3 regions of the Salinicoccus sp. RF5 genome follow, and region 3 is predicted to be linked to each of the others. Evidence: predicted binding sites of a transcription regulator. Region 3 holds the regulator's gene; each other region holds the start of a gene.

Region 1 (5,539 bases), on a different contig from region 3:
GTGCCTCCGTAGAGGAATGTCCAGGACAGTTTCGGCTCCTTGTTGTAGGAGTTGAAGGCATAGTAGCTGCCCCGTATCGCAAGCAATATCAGTGCGATGCTTCCGGGAATCAGCAGTGTCGTCCCATAGTAGTAGGCCGTATCCGGATAGAAACCGACGATGCCGACGAAGAAGAAGACGAAGAAGACATTCGTCACTTCCCACACGGGACTCAGGTAGCGCTGGATGATCGGGCTGATGACGTTGTCATCCCCTGTAAGCTTCGAGTAGAAGTTGAAGAAGCCGGCACCGAAGTCGATCGATGCCACGATGATATATCCATAAAGGAATGTCCATAGTACAGTCACTCCGATGATTTCATAATTCATGGCAGCCGACCTCCTTTGTAGTCCTCACCGTACATTTCAAGCCGTTCCGTATCGGCACTCTTGCCCTGGAACATCTTGAGCAGTACATAGATGCATGTGACGCCGAGCACTGCATAGAGCAGTACGAATGCGATGAGTGTCAGACCAAGGCCGTCGGCGTTCGTCACAGCCTCAGACACCCGCATATAGCCGCGCAGAATCCATGGCTGTCGTCCCATCTCTGCCAGGAACCATCCGGATTCTATTGCCGCCATCGACAACGGTCCGGTCAGTACATAGGCGTACAGGAGCGCCGGATGATGTTCATCGAATTTCGAGAACTTCGCCAGGAAGTAAATGAGGGCCACGGTCAGCCCGTACATTCCGAAGAACACCATCATGTCGAAGAAGTAGTGGATGATCAGCGGCGGATGTTCATCCTCCGGTATGTCGTTCAGGCCGGTCACCTCAGTATCGAAGGAGTTTCCGGCGAGAAAACTGAGCACACTCGGTATCTTGATTGCGTAGCTGACTTCCTGGGTCTCCTCATCGAGCACCCCGAAAAGGACCAGATCCGCATTATCTTCGGTCTCAAAGTGCCATTCCATCGCCGCCAGCTTCTCAGGCTGATGCTCATGCAGGAATTTTGCCGAAAGGTCCCCGGCGAGCACTGTCAGGGATGCCATGACCAGTCCGAGCACCATCATGACCTTAAGGCCCTTCTTATGATATTCCCTGTCCTCCTTGAACTTGGAACGCAGCAGCTTGAAGGCACCGATTGAAGCGATGATGAATACCGCCGTCATGTATGCCGTCACTACAACGTGGAATATCCTCACCCAGCTGGAAGGGTTGAACATTGCTGCAAGCGGGTCCACATTGACCAGCGCGCCATCTACAAGATCGAACCCTGCCGGCGTATTCATGAACGAGTTGACTGTCGTGATGAACACGGCGGACAAAGTCGAGCCGATGACGATCGGTATGTTGAGCAGCCAGTGATGCCATGGGTTTTTGAAACGGTCCCATGTATAAAGGAATATGCCGAGGAATATCGCCTCGAAGAAGAAGGCGAATGTTTCCATGAACAGCGGCAGTGCGATGATCTGTCCGCCGAGCCGCATGAAATCCGGCCATATCAGGGACAGTTGGAGCCCGATGATGGTCCCAGTCACGACGCCGACAGCGACAGTCACGGTATAACCTTTCGCTATCCTTCTTGCCATGGTCAAGTACATGGCATCCTTATTACGCAGTCCCAGAAATTCCAGAACCATGAAGACAATCGGTATCCCGACACCGATCGTCGCAAAAATTATATGGAATCCCAGAGTGGATGCAGTCAGTACACGACCAATGATTACCTCATCCATTCGATCACCTCTCAATTAATGTATCCTGAATATACGACGGATTGCCCCTCTATGGCATTCAAGATCATGATGAATTCATGACAATTTTGTGAAATAATTATCATTCTCAATTTATTATTCTATCGTATCATGCCCTGAATTACAATTATTTAAACCGGCGATCGATCCTCCTTGACCTTAAGATGGAACAGTATTCCAATCACGATCATGACGATGAGGCTCGTGATCGCCATGCGGGATGCCAGCACCCCATAATCCGCCAGCATCAGTGTGATAGAGCCATATATGAAGGGGCCTATGACAGCACTCATTTTTGCGCTGAAGGCGAACAGGCCGAAGAACTGCCCTTCTTTTCCTTCAGGGGAAAGCTCTATGATCATCGTCCGGCTCACCACCCAGGTCGATCCCATTGCCACACCGAAGAGCGAAGCTGCGATCCAGAAAGTCCACATCGGCAGCGGTATGGCTGCTATCGCCACCGCAACCGCCAGCAACACGGCGATGATTACGAAAGTGCGCTTCGAACCGAACCCCCTATTGATGAAGCTGAATACGATTGCCCCGATGATGCTGAACAGTGTCGCCACCATGAAGATGATGAGGAATGTGCCGGGAGCGAATCCCACTACCGTCGTGGCATAGGGCTGCATCATCGCAATGGCCGTGGCCAGTGCGTCGTTGACGAAGAAATAGGCGATCATGAAATAGAATATGGATGGATACGCCCGCGCTTCGACGAATGTCCTGTAGATGTCACGGTATCCCTTCAAAAAGGCCTGCTTCGGCTTCTGTTCCGAAGGCGGATCCCTGTTGATGAAGAAAAGCGGCAGCGCGAATACGAGGAAGAGCAGGCCGGACAGCCAGAATGTATGGTGCACCGCCCGATCTCCGATGATCAGGAGGACCGAGAAGATGCCGAACAGGGTACCCATATACCCGAGCGCTACCCCATAGCCCGAAATGAGGGGGATTTCCTTTTTGTTCCCCAGTCCTGAGAGCATGGCGTCATAGAAGACGTTGCCCGAGTTGAAGGCGAACTTTGCGGCGACGAAGAACAATATGGTCAGCACAAGCCCGTTCGGCAGTCCGAACCACCTTCCTGTGTCCATGCCGCCGAATATCCCCATGCCTACAGAAGCGGTGACGCACAGCAGCGTAAATATGATGACATACCGCCTGCGCCTGCCCGTCCGGTCCATCGTCACCCCGTACAGGGGGGCAAATGCAATCAGCAGTATCGCCGCAACGGCATTCGCATAGGCGATGATGGTGGATGCTATCTGTTCGAGCCGCGGGTTGGTCCCCACCATCTCGGTAATATACTGGGGGAAGAACAGGGTGACGATGTTGGCGCTGAATATGGTGTTGGCAAAATCATAGAGTGCGAAAGCAAGAATCGGCAGCGTAAGATAGAGTTCCATCGGACGGCGCACAGTTTCCTTCATCATCTGATCCTCCTCAGCCCTTTTCTGCAATCATGACGGCAAAAAACACGCACGGATGCATCCGTGCGTGTGATGTTTCTATATCTTGCCTGTATATTCCTCAACCAGTGCAAGCACTTCTTCCGAATCCTTGCATTCGATTGCGGATGCGGCCAGACGTTCCATATCCGTCTTCTTGAGTTGGGAAATCTGCTTACGCGCCTTGAGTACTGAAGATGCGCTCATGGAGAACTCATCGAGTCCGAGCCCAAGAAGCAGTGGCACAGCCTGTTCATCGCCGGCCATCTCTCCGCACATGCCGGCCCATTTGCCTTCCTTGTGAGCTGCATCAATGACCATCTTGATGAGTCTGAGAAGTGCAGGATGGTGCGGCTGGTACAGATAGCTTACGGACTCGTTCATCCGGTCTGCAGCCATAGTGTACTGGATCAGGTCATTCGTTCCGATGGAGAAGAAGTCCACCACTTTCGCAAACTGGTCTGCGAGGATTGCCGCTGAAGGGATTTCGACCATGATACCGACTTCGATATCCTCTTTGATCTTCTCACCTTCATCGACGAGCTTGTCCTTCTCTTCGATCAGCAGTGCCTTCGCACGGTTGAATTCATCTATGGTAGCAATCATCGGGAACATGATCTTCAGGTTGCCATGCTGGCTCGCACGGAGCAGTGCACGCAGCTGTGTCCTGAACAGATCCGGATTATCTAGCGTCATGCGCACGGCGCGGTGGCCGAGGAAAGGATTCATTTCCTTCGGCAGATCCAGGTAAGGCAGTTCCTTGTCTCCGCCGACATCCAGTGTACGTACGACGACCGGCTTGTCATCCATGTCCTCGAGCACCTTCTTGTAGGCTTCGTACTGTTCCTCTTCAGTCGGCAGCTCATTCCGGCCCATATAGAGGAACTCGGTACGGTAGAGGCCGATGCCTTCGGCGCCGTTCGATTTCACGCCGTCCAGGTCGTCCGGCGTACCGATGTTCGCAGCGAGCTCCACAGCGATGCCGTCCATCGTTTCGGATGGTTCATCTACAAGCTTCTGCAGTTCCGCCTTCTCTTCCTGTACACGTGCTTCCTTGTCCTTATAGACCAGGACTTCCTCTTCAGTCGGATTGACGATGACTTCCCCTGCGCTGCCATCCACGATGATATCATCGCCGACTTTCGCAACAGCCGTTATCTCCTTCGTTCCGACGACAGCCGGTATCTCGAGGGAACGGGACATGATTGCAGAGTGGGACGTACGTCCGCCCACATTCGTCACAAAACCTTTGACGAAATTCTTATCCAGCTGGGCTGTGTCCGAAGGCGTCAGATCTTCTGCAACAATCACAACAGGTGTATCGATCTTACTCGGGTCAGGCAGTTCCTTTCCGAGCATATGGGCGAGGACGCGCTTGGATACATCTTTGATATCCGCCGCCCGTTCCTTCATGTATTCATTCTCCATATTCTCGAAGATTGCAACGAACTGGTCCCGCGTTTCCAGAAGTGCCTGAGGCGCACTCTTCTGGTCGTTGCGGATATGGGCTTCAATCGGTCCGAGGAACTCCGGATCATCGAGCACAAGCAGGTGTGCATCGAATATCGCAGCATGCTCCGGGCCGACAGCCTCTTCCGCATGATTCCTGATTTTGGTGATTTCTACTTTGGATTGGTTGAAAGCAGCCTTGAAACGTTCAACCTCGGCATCTTCCTGGCCGGGTTCAATCTGTTTACCTTCAAATGTCAGGTCAGGCTCTTCCAGGGAGTATACAGGTGCAATCGCTACACCGTCACTCGCACCAATTCCTTTCAGGATGTTTGACATCAGTCGGTCAGTCCTTCTTTGGAAAGAGTTTCAGTAATCGCTTCAATTGCCTCAGTTTCATCTTTGCCTTCCGCATACACGGAAACTTCGGAATCCTTGCCTACACCGAGTGACATGACGCCCATGATGGATTTGAGATTCACTTTCTTGCTGTTGTATTCAAGCTGGATGTCGGAATCGAATTTGGATGCTGTCTGTACCAGAATTGTAGCTGGTCTTGCGTGAATTCCTGTTTCGTCTGTAATGAGATAAGATTTTTGTTCCATTGCGTTAGTCTCCTTTAGAATGCGTTATAAGTTTACATGATAGACATACATGGTTAGCTTCATTGTACCACGTATAATTGCGATATTCTAATATACCACCATCGTTGCAGGCGTAAACTTTTCACTTTTTGTCCCACATGGGTCAAAAATTATATTCGTACTCCAGACCGTGCCCAAATAAAAAAAGCCTTCTTCGGGAATTTTCCCCGAAGAAGGAGCATAAGCCTGTCAGACCGTCTGGCTTTTGGCCATTTCAACACATTTATCGACATAGTCGTTGCCAAGTTTCTGCATCACTTTAT
Region 2 (5,539 bases), on a different contig from region 3:
CCTAGTAGAACCAAAAATCCCCTGGAGAAACTTTCTCCAGGGGATTTTGCTTATAATTCTATTCACTTTCAAGCTTCTCTATATACTCCTCGAGTTTCTCTTTCTCCTCACCGGTCATTTCCGGGAACTTCGGATCGAGCTTCTCCATCAGGTCGATCATTGCTTCATTGACGAGCCGGCGTGTATGCCATTCGTCATCGGCCGGCAGGACATACCAAGGGGAATATTCGGTGGATGTTTCATTCAGCATATCCTGGAAGACTTCCTGATACTTATCCCAGTATTGCCTTTCCTCGACATCAGAGAAGGAGAATTCGTGTTGTTTATCAGGGTCCTTCATGCGTTCGAGCAGTCGTCTTTTCTGTTCGTCCTTCGACATGTTGAAGAAGAACTTCACGATGTGGATGTTGTTGTCATGAAGGTATTTCTCATAGTTTTTGATCTGTTCGTACCGCATGGGCCAGATGGACTCCTCATCGACACCTGCCGGGTAGTCTCCATCGAGCAGCACATTGTCGTGCACGCGTGGAGCGATGACCTCCTCATAATGGGAACGGTTCAAAATGCCGACTTCGCCGCGGGCGGGGAGTGCGGGCATCATGCGCCATAGGTAGTCATGCTTCTGTTCCACTTCGGTCGGCTTGCCGAAGGTGGTGACCTTGAGCCCCTGCGGATTCAGGTTGGAGAAGATGTAGCTGATCGATTCATCCTTCCCGGCGGCATCGAGTGCCTGCAGGACGACGAGTATACCGTGTTTCTCCTCGGCATTCAGCTTCTGATGGAGAAGCTGCAGCCGGTCGACGAGCGGCGGAATGACTTCGTCCCTTATCTTTTCATTTTCATCCGTCTTTCCTTCTGTAGTGGGTATTTCAGTGAGATCTATCTTCTTGTCTCCAGTCAATCTGTAGTCATCTATATTCATTAGAATGCTCCTTTGTCTTTTTTATAAAAATGTACCCCGACTCCGTCTGTCTAAACACGGAGACGGGGAGTGGGCAGGTCTTTCATTCCCGGATAAAGCGCTGTCACTAAATGTTCAATACTTCACATTGAGAAATGGTTCATATAGGTGTGCAGTGTGTTATATTAAACATGTATTTAAAATGTATGTTTAAAACAGGAGGGTTAATATGACTACAGTAAACCGTGAAATGTGGGTCAGTGAAATCGTCAAAGACATCCCGAAGAGTGCAGATATATTCAGGAAAAATAGAATCGACTACTGTTGTGGCGGCAAGATGCCGATATCCCAGGCAGTGGAAGAGCGTGGGCTCGACCTCGAAGGCATGATTGAAGAGATCAACAGTATCGAGCAGCATGAAGAGGCCGGCATCCAGCCGAAGTATTTGGATGAGAAGGGGATCGTGAAGTTCATCCAGAACAGGTACCATCAGGAGCTGATGGACGAGTTCGCCGCCCTGACACCATACGTGACGAAGCTCGCCCGCAAGCATGGATCGAACGAACCGCATCTGGTGAGAATCCAGGAGCTGTATCGCACACTGAAGCATGAAATGGTCGAGCATACGGAGGACGAGGATCAGAATGTATTCCCGATGATCATCGAATTCATGGAGCACCCGACACCTGAACTGGCCGAAAAAGTGCGGCCGCATGTGAGCGAACTCGAAGGGGAGCATGAAGCTGTGGGAGATATTCTGAAGGAGATCCGTGACATTACAGACGACTTTACGCCGCACGCGAATGCATGCGGCACGTACAGGCTGGTATACGCACGGCTCGAGAAACTTGAAAAGGACACATTCGATCATGTCCATCTGGAAAATCACGAACTGTTCGAACGGGTCAGAAGAGCAATCTAAGGGGTATAAAAAATCTCGGGAGACCGCTCCCGAGATTTTTGTGTTCATTGGCTTTTTTGGAATCTGGTGGTGCTTGCGAACAGCAGGATGAATGCCAGGATGACGCAGACGACCCAGTAGCCGATGTCATTTGCAGCAAGTATGATGGCGATGATGCTGAGAAGGAAGGATAGCGCAAAGCCGAGGAGGACTTTCTTGTCCCCGAATAATTTTTTGTTCATGGGATGTCCTTTCATGGATGGTGGTTTTCTTCTATATTTTAACATAATCTTCTGAAATCTGTTTTTTGGATGGCGGAGGAAAGGGTATAATGAATCAAAGGGGGTATGAGGATGCACCGGAACTATAATGGACCGGATGGCTACGTTGGGACGCATGCGCACAATGATTATGTGCCTTCAAGGCTTGAAATCCAGAGGCACCCTGAGGGCTTCATCGAATTTGGGCTCTGGATGGTGGGCACGTTCATTAAACACCTGTTCATACGCTAGAAAAAAGAAATCACAACCGGATCCGGTTGTGATTTCTACTGTTCTGTGGTCTTCCTTTGACGAAGATAGGAAAATAAAACGCTGAGTGTGGCTGAGAACAAAAGTATCCAGAAAGGGCCGGAATCCGGATTGAGACCGAATCGGGAATCCCCGCCGAGCTGGGTCAGTATAAGTATGAGTGATATGAAGTACAATTCGAAAATCAGTACATTATGCCACGATTCCTCCTGTTCCCTCCCTGTCTTCTTCCGGTCCATGTGGCCGAATATGCTGCCCGCGATTGCCAAAATGATCATTACGGCAACTAGGATGACAATTGTTCGCATGTTCGAGTAGGGCAGGAGGGGAAACTGGTCGAGAATGATGGTGACTGAAAAAATGATGACTACAAATGCTGAAAGTATCTTTTGAATCGTGATGTTCTCATCCCCTTTGTTGGATAGTATGCGATGCTAGTCCAGCTGCCTACGAGCGCGTTGGCCCGCCTCATATGTCCCGTAGATTTTTATGAATGCTCCAATGGCTGCAAACCAGAACCCTTCACTGGCGAAGTCCAGACCGATCGAAGACTCACCGCCGATCAGATTCAGGAATGTGATAAAGCCGAATATGCACAAATAATAGTTCAGTTCCTCCATCCATGAATCTGTCTTCTCTTCCTCCGAGTCTCCATCATTGAGCTTTGTGACCATATAGAGCAGCGCAATAATACATAACGCATTGATCAGCTGCGTCTGCCATGTGGCAAAGGGGAGTTGCGGAAACTGGTCCATGACGAACGCAAATCCGATAAGACCATAGCCCATAATCTGTAGCGGTCGAACCTTGTTGATAGACGTTGCCTCCTTATTCCTCTTCCATTTTGCGGTAGCGTCTTACTCTTATTTCTCCTAACACGATGTTAACAAATATTAGGATAATGGTGAAGGCAATGATGCTGCTGATGAACATCAAAAGATCAAAGCTGAAACTACGTGCAACCAGGCTCTTTACGAGCAGTTCAACAAGTGTCATAAAGATGGCACCGATGGTGGATTCCATAAAGTAGATGCCAAAACGGCCAAAGAAACGGCCTTTCTTATAGGGAAGTTCCTTTTTCACTATTGGAGAATATATCAACGCATCGGATTCATCACGTACGGATATGGTGGTAAATATGATGAATGACAGCATGACAAAGTATAGATCGTTCATCACCATGTCGGTTTCCCATATCCCCATCGCCACAAGCAGCATGCGGGTAATCATATAAGCCCACATGAGCAGCAGGGTGGTGATGGCGGCCTTGCCGGCTGATTTTCTTGCACGTTCATCCCCTATGAACCGATTGAGCAGATATTCCATGAAAATCTCCATCCTTTAACTTATTAATATTCATCCCAGAAGAGGTCATCCAATGTGCATCCAAGTGCCTTGCAGATTTTAATGCATAATGCCAATGAAGGATTGTACTCCCCCTTTTCGATCAAGTTGATTGTCTGGCGGCTGACCTCCACCTGTTCGGCCAGTGCTTTCTGGGTGAGATCCCGGCTGGCACGTGCGCTCTTCATCTTCAGATTCTTCGCCAAGAAATCACCTCTTTCAATTCAAATGTAATAAATAAATTTCTAAATGTAAAATATATATTACTTTTAGTATACAAGTACCCGGGAAGAAGAAGTATAAACATTCAACTCCCAGAGATTCTAGCGGTGGATGGAGCGGGCCATGCGTACATAAGTATGGCGGCGCCCCCGGATGGTGATGGAATAAGCCATGATGTTCTCAGGTACCGCGATGCCGTAGAATCCTGCATCACCGATATGATGGATGTCTGCACCGGCCATCTTGGCGGCGAGGGCAATCTGACGGATGGTCGATTCATCCGCACCTTCCTGACTGGTTCCGATGGTGAGCATGGTGAGGGCGCCTTTCGAATGGACGTATGAAACATACTTCTGTGCATCTTCAGTGGTGATGCCCGGCACGGTTCCAGGTGACGGCATCAGGATGACGTCTGCACCGGCATCGATGAAGGCATCGAGTGCGGATTCCGAGATGATGCCGCTTCCGGTCTCATTCGTCACACCGGCACCATGCATCTTTCCAGCGATGATGAGCGCATCACTGCCGAAGACTGCGCGTGCACGCTGGATGGCGTTCGTGATCTCGACGTTCGTCACACCGGTCTTCGGGTTGCCGGTGAGGCAGATGAAATCGAAGCCGAGCGATTTCGCCTGTGCAAGTGCCTCCTCTGAAGCGATGCGGCCTCGGTCAATGGCGTCCAAGGTTTCAATCTGTTCGGCATTGAGGTCCACCGGTTCCAGGTTGAGGCCGACCGGTCTGCCGGTGAGTCTTTTTATTTCATGGATGACCTGAGCCGGATTTGATGGAGTGTAGCCCCTGACTTCAGGATGGAATACATCGAAAACGTTAAAGAGCAGCAGATCGGCGCCGAATGACACGGTGAGTTCCGCATTCGTCACATCCGGATAGAGCGGTGGTACGGTCGCCATTGTCTCAGCGAGCATAGTCCGGCCCTCACTTGCCTTGATCGATTGCTTCAGATCCTGGCCTGTCATATTGAGGAAGTCGGAAGCGGTGCAGTCGAGCAGTCTTTTCATGTATATCGTCCCCTTTCATATTAACTTCATTTTATCGGTTTGCAGGATATTTTGATAGGTGGGAAGGTTTATTGTCGTTCGTGGGTGCGGCCAGTGACAATTGGGCCTCCAACTGTCATTAGCGGATGTGACGAGTGACAATTAAGCCTCCCCCCTCCCATCCTTCCAAACCATTGGCAACGGCTTCCATTTCAGCTATAGTGAAAGTAGTAATTTTCCAAAAACAAAGGGGAGAGCGCCATGAAATTTGAACAGGAGTTCCTGAACGTCATCCGCGCACGGTTCAAGGAGATCAAACGCCTCGGGGACCGGACGTTGGATCAGCTGTCGGATGATGATATGCACTGGCGGTACAATGAGTCATCGAATACGATTGCGGTGCTTGCGAAGCATCTCAGGGGCAACATGTATTCGCGCTGGACGGATGTGTTCACATCAGACGGGGAGAAGGCGGACCGCGGACGGGATGATGAATTCGAGGATGACCTCAATTCAAAAGCGGATGTGATGGCTGCGTGGGAAGATGGCTGGCAGGTGTTCTTCAACGCGCTGAACAGCTTCACTGTGGATGATCTTCTGCGCACCCAGAAGATCCGGGGTGAGGACCATACGATCCTGGAGG
Region 3 (5,539 bases):
CCTCTGCTTCAACCGCCCCGCCTCAATAGACAGTTCGCGGGGAAGCGTCAGGCAGTGCGACCAGGCATCCCCAGTTGGATAAACCGTCTCCTTCATCCCCATCCAGCCGATCATCAGCCGTTCCCCATCCCCGTTGAGGACCGTCTGCGGTGCATAGAAATCGAATCCATGGTCCAATTCATGGAACGAACCATGGTCGAGCGTCAATGCTTCACAATCCGACTCCCCGATGATATATCCCGACTGATATATGTTCCAATAGCTGTTCCTGTACTTGTCGAGCCCCTGGGGACAGAACATGAATACCTGGTGGCCATCCAATTCAAAATAATCCGGTGCTTCCCACATGAAGCCGAACTGGTCGAGTTCTGTCTTCAATTCCCCCCTGTACTCGAATGCTGAAGGTGTTTCCCCGGCAAAGACGAGGAGGCGCCCGTACTCTTCTGATGAAGTCGCCCCGAGCAGCATGAAACACCTGCCATTCTCGTACCAGACTTTCGGGTCCTTCATCAACCAGCCGTACTCGGGCGGTACGCCTTTGATGATGGGTACGGCCCTGTCCGGATGGAGGATGCCCGCCTGTATCTTTAAGGGGGTATATTGCTGATACACCGTGTTCGAACGCACTTCAGTGTGGTAGAGGTGGATATCTTCTTCCATTACAAAAGCGGAGCCTGAATAGGCTCCGTCCGACAACATCTTTACTATTCCCCTGTTCTCAAAATAAACAAGGTCACCCGAAGTCACATGATATAGGCATCTCGTTCTTTTGTCGGCAAAGGGGGACCATTGATAGAAGATATGGTACATACCCTCGTGGTGGACGAATCCGGCAATCGAATTCATGCTGCCGGCAATGGGCTGTACATGGTATTTCTGCCTCCACTGGTCATCCTGTGCCTGTTCAAGCCGTTCATTCAATGAGTCATTGTCCGCTTCTCCCAACGTTTTAAACGCTTCAGTGTTCGAATCGAATTTCACCCTGAATACCTCCCTAGTCGGAATCCAAAGATTCTTCTATTGCCTTCTGTTCTGCCTTCAAATGCCTCCGATAGCCGATTTTTGAGATGTATATGCTGATTTCGTATAGTACGATCATTGGTATCGTCAGCATGATATGCGTCATCAGATCTGGCGGGGCAATGAGCGCCGCAATCACCAGAAGGATGAAATAGGCATACTTTCTGTTCTTCTTGAGGAACATCGGCGTCAACAGGCCAAGCTGTGTCAGGAAAAGCACCAGGATCGGCATCTGGAAGATGACGCCGAATGGCAGGACCGTCCTGAAGAGGAACCCGAAATACTGGTTGATGCCGATGGTCGTCTCGATCCCCATGTCTTCCGAAAGATCGAAAGTGAACTGGATGATATAGGGTACGAGAACGAAGTAGCCGAAAGCCATGCCGATCAGCATGAGGATCATGACGATCGGGATGTAGCTCAGCGTCAACTTCCGTTCATTGCCATACAACCCCGGTGCCACAAATGCCCAAAGCTGATACATGATGACCGGCAACACCACTACAAGACCGATTATGACGATCACGAGCAGATAGATCTTCAACGGGTCCGTGACCTGGAATGCGTGCATTTGGATCGACTCTGCCCATGGGGCATTCTGCATCTGGTATATCAGTGGCTTGGAGAGGAAAAACCCTATAATCAACGCGCCGACAAAGAAATACATGACAATGAGCAGACGCTTCCTCAACTCTTCCAGGTGCTCGGTAAATTCTTTTTTTTCCGAGTCTGTCATCTTACTTTTCACCTCTTTAAACTCTTTAAAAAAAGGTGGCTTTCGCCACCTCCAAATCTTTATACTTTTGTTTCTTCAGCTTTTTCAACTTCAACCGCTTCAATTTTCTTCGGCTGCTTTTTTCTCTCGAGTTCTTCTTCGTCATCATCATCCGTAGCAAGGCCCTTGGTTGCGTCTTTAAATTCCTTTAAAGTGGAGCCCATTGCGCGTCCGAACTGAGGAAGCTTCTTGGGTCCGAATATGATCAATGCTACCACAGCGATTACAATCATACTTGTCGGCCCTACTGCCATAAGTGTCCCCGGCATAAACATTTCAAGCATATTACCCCTCCTAGATATGTTTCATATAAAAGAATAGCGCCTGCAATTCAACACTCAAATCTATATTGTGTACATAGATTCCATCATTTACGTCCAATCTGATAGGCGTGAAGTTGAGTATACCCTTGATGCCCGCATCTACAAGCCGTTCAGCCATCGCCTGGCTGACCTCTGCCGGCAGGGTGAGTATCGCAACGTCTATGTTATGTCTACTGACCATATCTTCAAGTTCATCTGGATGATATACTAATGTATCGTTGATGGATGTTCCAACAATTTCATCATTGCTGTCAAAGGCGGCAACTACGTTCATTCTATCATTTATATTACTGAATTTGTAGTTTAATAACGCGCTGCCCAGATTGCCGGCACCAATGATCGCAACATTCTTCACTTCATTCCCCTGGATGTGTTCCATGAAGAAGTTCAGAAGGCTTTTGACATTGTAGCCGTACCCTTTTCTACCAAGCTCCCCAAAATAGGAGAAGTCTCGCCTTATAGTGGCAGAGTCAATATCCAATGCCTCACTGATCTCTCTGGATGAGACTCTGTCCACACCGGATTTTTCAGCGTTCTTAAAAAATCTATAGTATAAAGGGAGACGTTTCATAGTTGCATTTGGGATTTTCTTTTTACTGTTCAAATGTCCCACACCTCGTTTATTACACTCTGTTGATATATTATAGCATATCTCGATTTTCATAGTGTAGTCAACGTCGTTTAATTTCATCGTTTTTTTTATTTATTTATTGTAGACTTGAAGAAAGTGAGGTAATGAATATGATAGTGATGCAGTTGGGAAATGTAAAGAAATCATTCGGTACAGACATGATTTTTGAAAATATAAATCTTGAAATAAAAAAGGGCGAAACCGTCGGCATCGTGGGGAAGAACGGTGCCGGAAAGACCACGCTCATGAAAATGATGGCAGGCGAACTTGGGCTTGATGAGGGGCAGATCACCACTCCGAAAGGCATCTCCATCGGCTACCTGACCCAGCAGATGACACTGGAATCCTCCCAGACTGTGCAGGATGAAATGATGCGGCCGTTCTCGCACCTGCTCCACATCCAGGAGGAGATGCAGAAAGTAACGACTTGGCTGGCAGAACATGACTACGACGATCCTGCCTACAGCGAGCAGGTGGAACGTTATGATACCCTGCAGAATTCATTCGAGTCCCAGGGAGGGTACACGATCGATGCACAGATCAAGACGGTCATCACCGGACTCAATTTCACCAAGGACGACCTCGACCGCAACGTCGATGCATTCTCGGGCGGCCAGAAGACACGCCTCGCCCTGGGCCAGATGCTGCTGTCAAAGCCGGACCTGCTCCTTCTCGATGAACCGACCAACCACCTGGACATGGACACCGTGGCTTGGCTTGAACAGTACCTGAACAGTTTTACAGGTGCAATCGCAATCATCAGCCATGACCGCTACTTCCTCGACCGCACGGTCGATAAGATCTTTGAAGTGGAGATGAACCGTGGGACACTCTATCACTCGAACTATACAAAGTACGTGAAGGAAAAGGAAAAGAACTACAGCCTTCGCATGAAAGCCTACGAACATCAGCAGAAGGAGATCAAACAGCTCGAAACCTTCGTCGAAAAGAACATCGCACGGGCTTCGACGAGCAATATGGCAAAAAGCCGCCGCAAGAAGCTTGAGCAGATGGACCGGATGGATACGCCGCAGATCGACAGAAAAAGTGCACGTTTCTCCTTCGATATAAAAAGGGAGAGTGGAAACGATGTCCTCCGTATCAAGAGCCTCGACATCGGATATGAAGAGACGCTGAACAGCGGCATCACCCTGAACGTCGATAAGGGGGACCGTCTGGCGATCATCGGTCCGAATGGTATCGGAAAATCCACGCTCGTCAAAACCATTGCGAAGAAACTGCCCCGTCATGCGGGAGAAATCATCTACGGCACGAATGTCTCCATCGGCTACTATGACCAGAAGCAGGCCGAATTCACCTCCAACAGGAATGTCCTCGAAGAACTGTGGCATGAATATCCGAACATGAATGAAAGTGATGTCCGCAAAGTGCTGGGGCGTTTCCTGTTTACGCAGGATGAAGTGATGAAGAGTGTCAACGATCTGAGCGGTGGGGAAAAAGCCCGCATCCAGCTGGCTAAACTGATGCTTGAGAAGAATAACCTGCTCATTCTTGACGAGCCCACCAACCACCTGGACATCGACAGCAAGGAAGTGCTGGAGGAGGCGCTCCAGAACTTCCCCGGCACCATACTATTCGTCTCCCATGATCGGTATTTCATCGACCGCATCGCCACCAAGATAGTGGAGATGGATCTTCAGCATCTCCAGACCTACAACGGGGACTATAGCTACTATCGTCATAAGAAGGAAGAACAGGCTTCCCTCGCAATCCAAGTGGAGAAGCAGGAGGACAAAGGGCCGAACGGCACGGATTATGAACAGCAGAAGCAGAAAAGGAACGAGATGCAGAAGCTGAAGCGCAGCACAAGCAGGATGGAAGAACGCATCCAGGCGCTCGAAGAGGAAATTGCAGCGACCGAACAAAAACTTGCCGAACCTGAAGTTTACGGGGACTATGAGAAGGCTTCAGAGTACAATGAGCAGCTGAATGCCCAGAAGGCACAGCTCGATGAACTGATGATCGAATGGGCTGCATTGGAGGAACAGCTGGAAGAGATATAAACCTATTGCGAACACAGGTTCCATTTTAATGGAGATGACGGGAAATGGACTTAACCACATTTTTATTCACATCTGAAAGTGCACAGCACTGCATAATGCAGCGGTCCATCCACAGGAGGAATAAGTTATACACATAGTTGTGCACATTTATATCCCCAGTACCCGCGACGTTTAAACAGCTTTTCGCATTTTTATCAACAAGTTATCCACAAGCTGTTTAAAACAAATGTTCCGTATTGACAATCAAGGATGATACAAGAAAGCCATGTCCCAAAATCAAGGGACATGGCTTTCTATATACTGTATTCTTCTATATCGATGAAGTTCCTGCCATTCAGATCGAGTGTACCGAAGGCATTATTATTATAGAGATGATAGGCTGCAGCGCCGATCATCGCTGCATTGTCGGTACAATACTTCAGCTGGGGTATGCTGAGCTTTATTCCCTGCTCCTGGCAGAGCATTTCAAAGCGGGACCTCAATCCACTGTTGGCGGCGACGCCTCCTGCAATGATCAGGTGGTCCACTCCGTAGTTTCCAACAGCCATCATGGTCTTTTTCGTCAGCACATCAACGACGCTCTCCTGGAAGCTTCTCGCCACATCCGCCTTGTCTATGGCAAGTTCCTTCTGCCTGTAATTGTGAAGTGTGTTGATGACTGAGGACTTCAGTCCGCTGAAACTGAAATCATAGCTGTCCGGTTCCAGGTAGGGTCTTGGAAAGTTGAAAGTATCTTCCCCTTCCCTGCTCAGACGGTCGATATGGG

Evidence for each region. Region 3 encodes Rex, which represses fermentation and respiration genes when NADH is low (regulators of the CRP and FNR family bind a similar motif). Its sites were predicted from a motif close to TTGTGAAATATTTCACAA; they were not measured.
Region 1: LLU09_RS04160 (cytochrome ubiquinol oxidase subunit I) is a predicted target of Rex. The motif match lies at 1,807-1,824, and genes of this name have one in related genera.
Region 2: ric (iron-sulfur cluster repair di-iron protein) is a predicted target of Rex. The motif match lies at 1,033-1,050, and genes of this name have one in related genera.

The regions. Positions count from the first base shown of each region.
Region 1 is NZ_JAJGRC010000001.1:785,730-791,268, forward strand. It holds gene LLU09_RS04155 (cytochrome d ubiquinol oxidase subunit II) at 1-368, opposite strand, end outside; gene LLU09_RS04160 (cytochrome ubiquinol oxidase subunit I) at 365-1,720, opposite strand; gene LLU09_RS04165 (MFS transporter) at 1,870-3,165, opposite strand; gene ptsP (phosphoenolpyruvate--protein phosphotransferase) at 3,244-4,971, opposite strand; gene LLU09_RS04175 (phosphocarrier protein HPr) at 4,971-5,237, opposite strand; gene LLU09_RS04180 (hypothetical protein) at 5,466-5,539, opposite strand, start outside.
Region 2 is NZ_JAJGRC010000001.1:850,829-856,367, reverse strand. It holds gene LLU09_RS12660 (pectate lyase-like adhesive domain-containing protein) at 1-5, shown strand, start outside; gene LLU09_RS04530 (PPK2 family polyphosphate kinase) at 59-922, opposite strand; gene ric (iron-sulfur cluster repair di-iron protein) at 1,131-1,823, shown strand; gene LLU09_RS04520 (hypothetical protein) at 1,868-2,044, opposite strand; gene LLU09_RS04515 (hypothetical protein) at 2,156-2,314, shown strand; gene LLU09_RS04510 (hypothetical protein) at 2,350-2,640, opposite strand; gene LLU09_RS04505 (hypothetical protein) at 2,767-3,120, opposite strand; gene LLU09_RS04500 (hypothetical protein) at 3,161-3,658, opposite strand; gene LLU09_RS04495 (helix-turn-helix transcriptional regulator) at 3,682-3,864, opposite strand; gene LLU09_RS04490 (DUF7916 family protein) at 4,000-4,917, opposite strand; gene LLU09_RS04485 (DUF1572 family protein) at 5,158-5,539, shown strand, end outside.
Region 3 is NZ_JAJGRC010000003.1:2,308-7,846, reverse strand. It holds gene LLU09_RS09260 (glycoside hydrolase family 32 protein) at 1-981, opposite strand, end outside; gene tatC (twin-arginine translocase subunit TatC) at 995-1,756, opposite strand; gene LLU09_RS09250 (twin-arginine translocase TatA/TatE family subunit) at 1,816-2,049, opposite strand; gene LLU09_RS09245 (redox-sensing transcriptional repressor Rex) at 2,090-2,722, opposite strand; gene LLU09_RS09240 (ABC-F family ATP-binding cassette domain-containing protein) at 2,860-4,773, shown strand; gene tsaD (tRNA (adenosine(37)-N6)-threonylcarbamoyltransferase complex transferase subunit TsaD) at 5,067-5,539, opposite strand, start outside.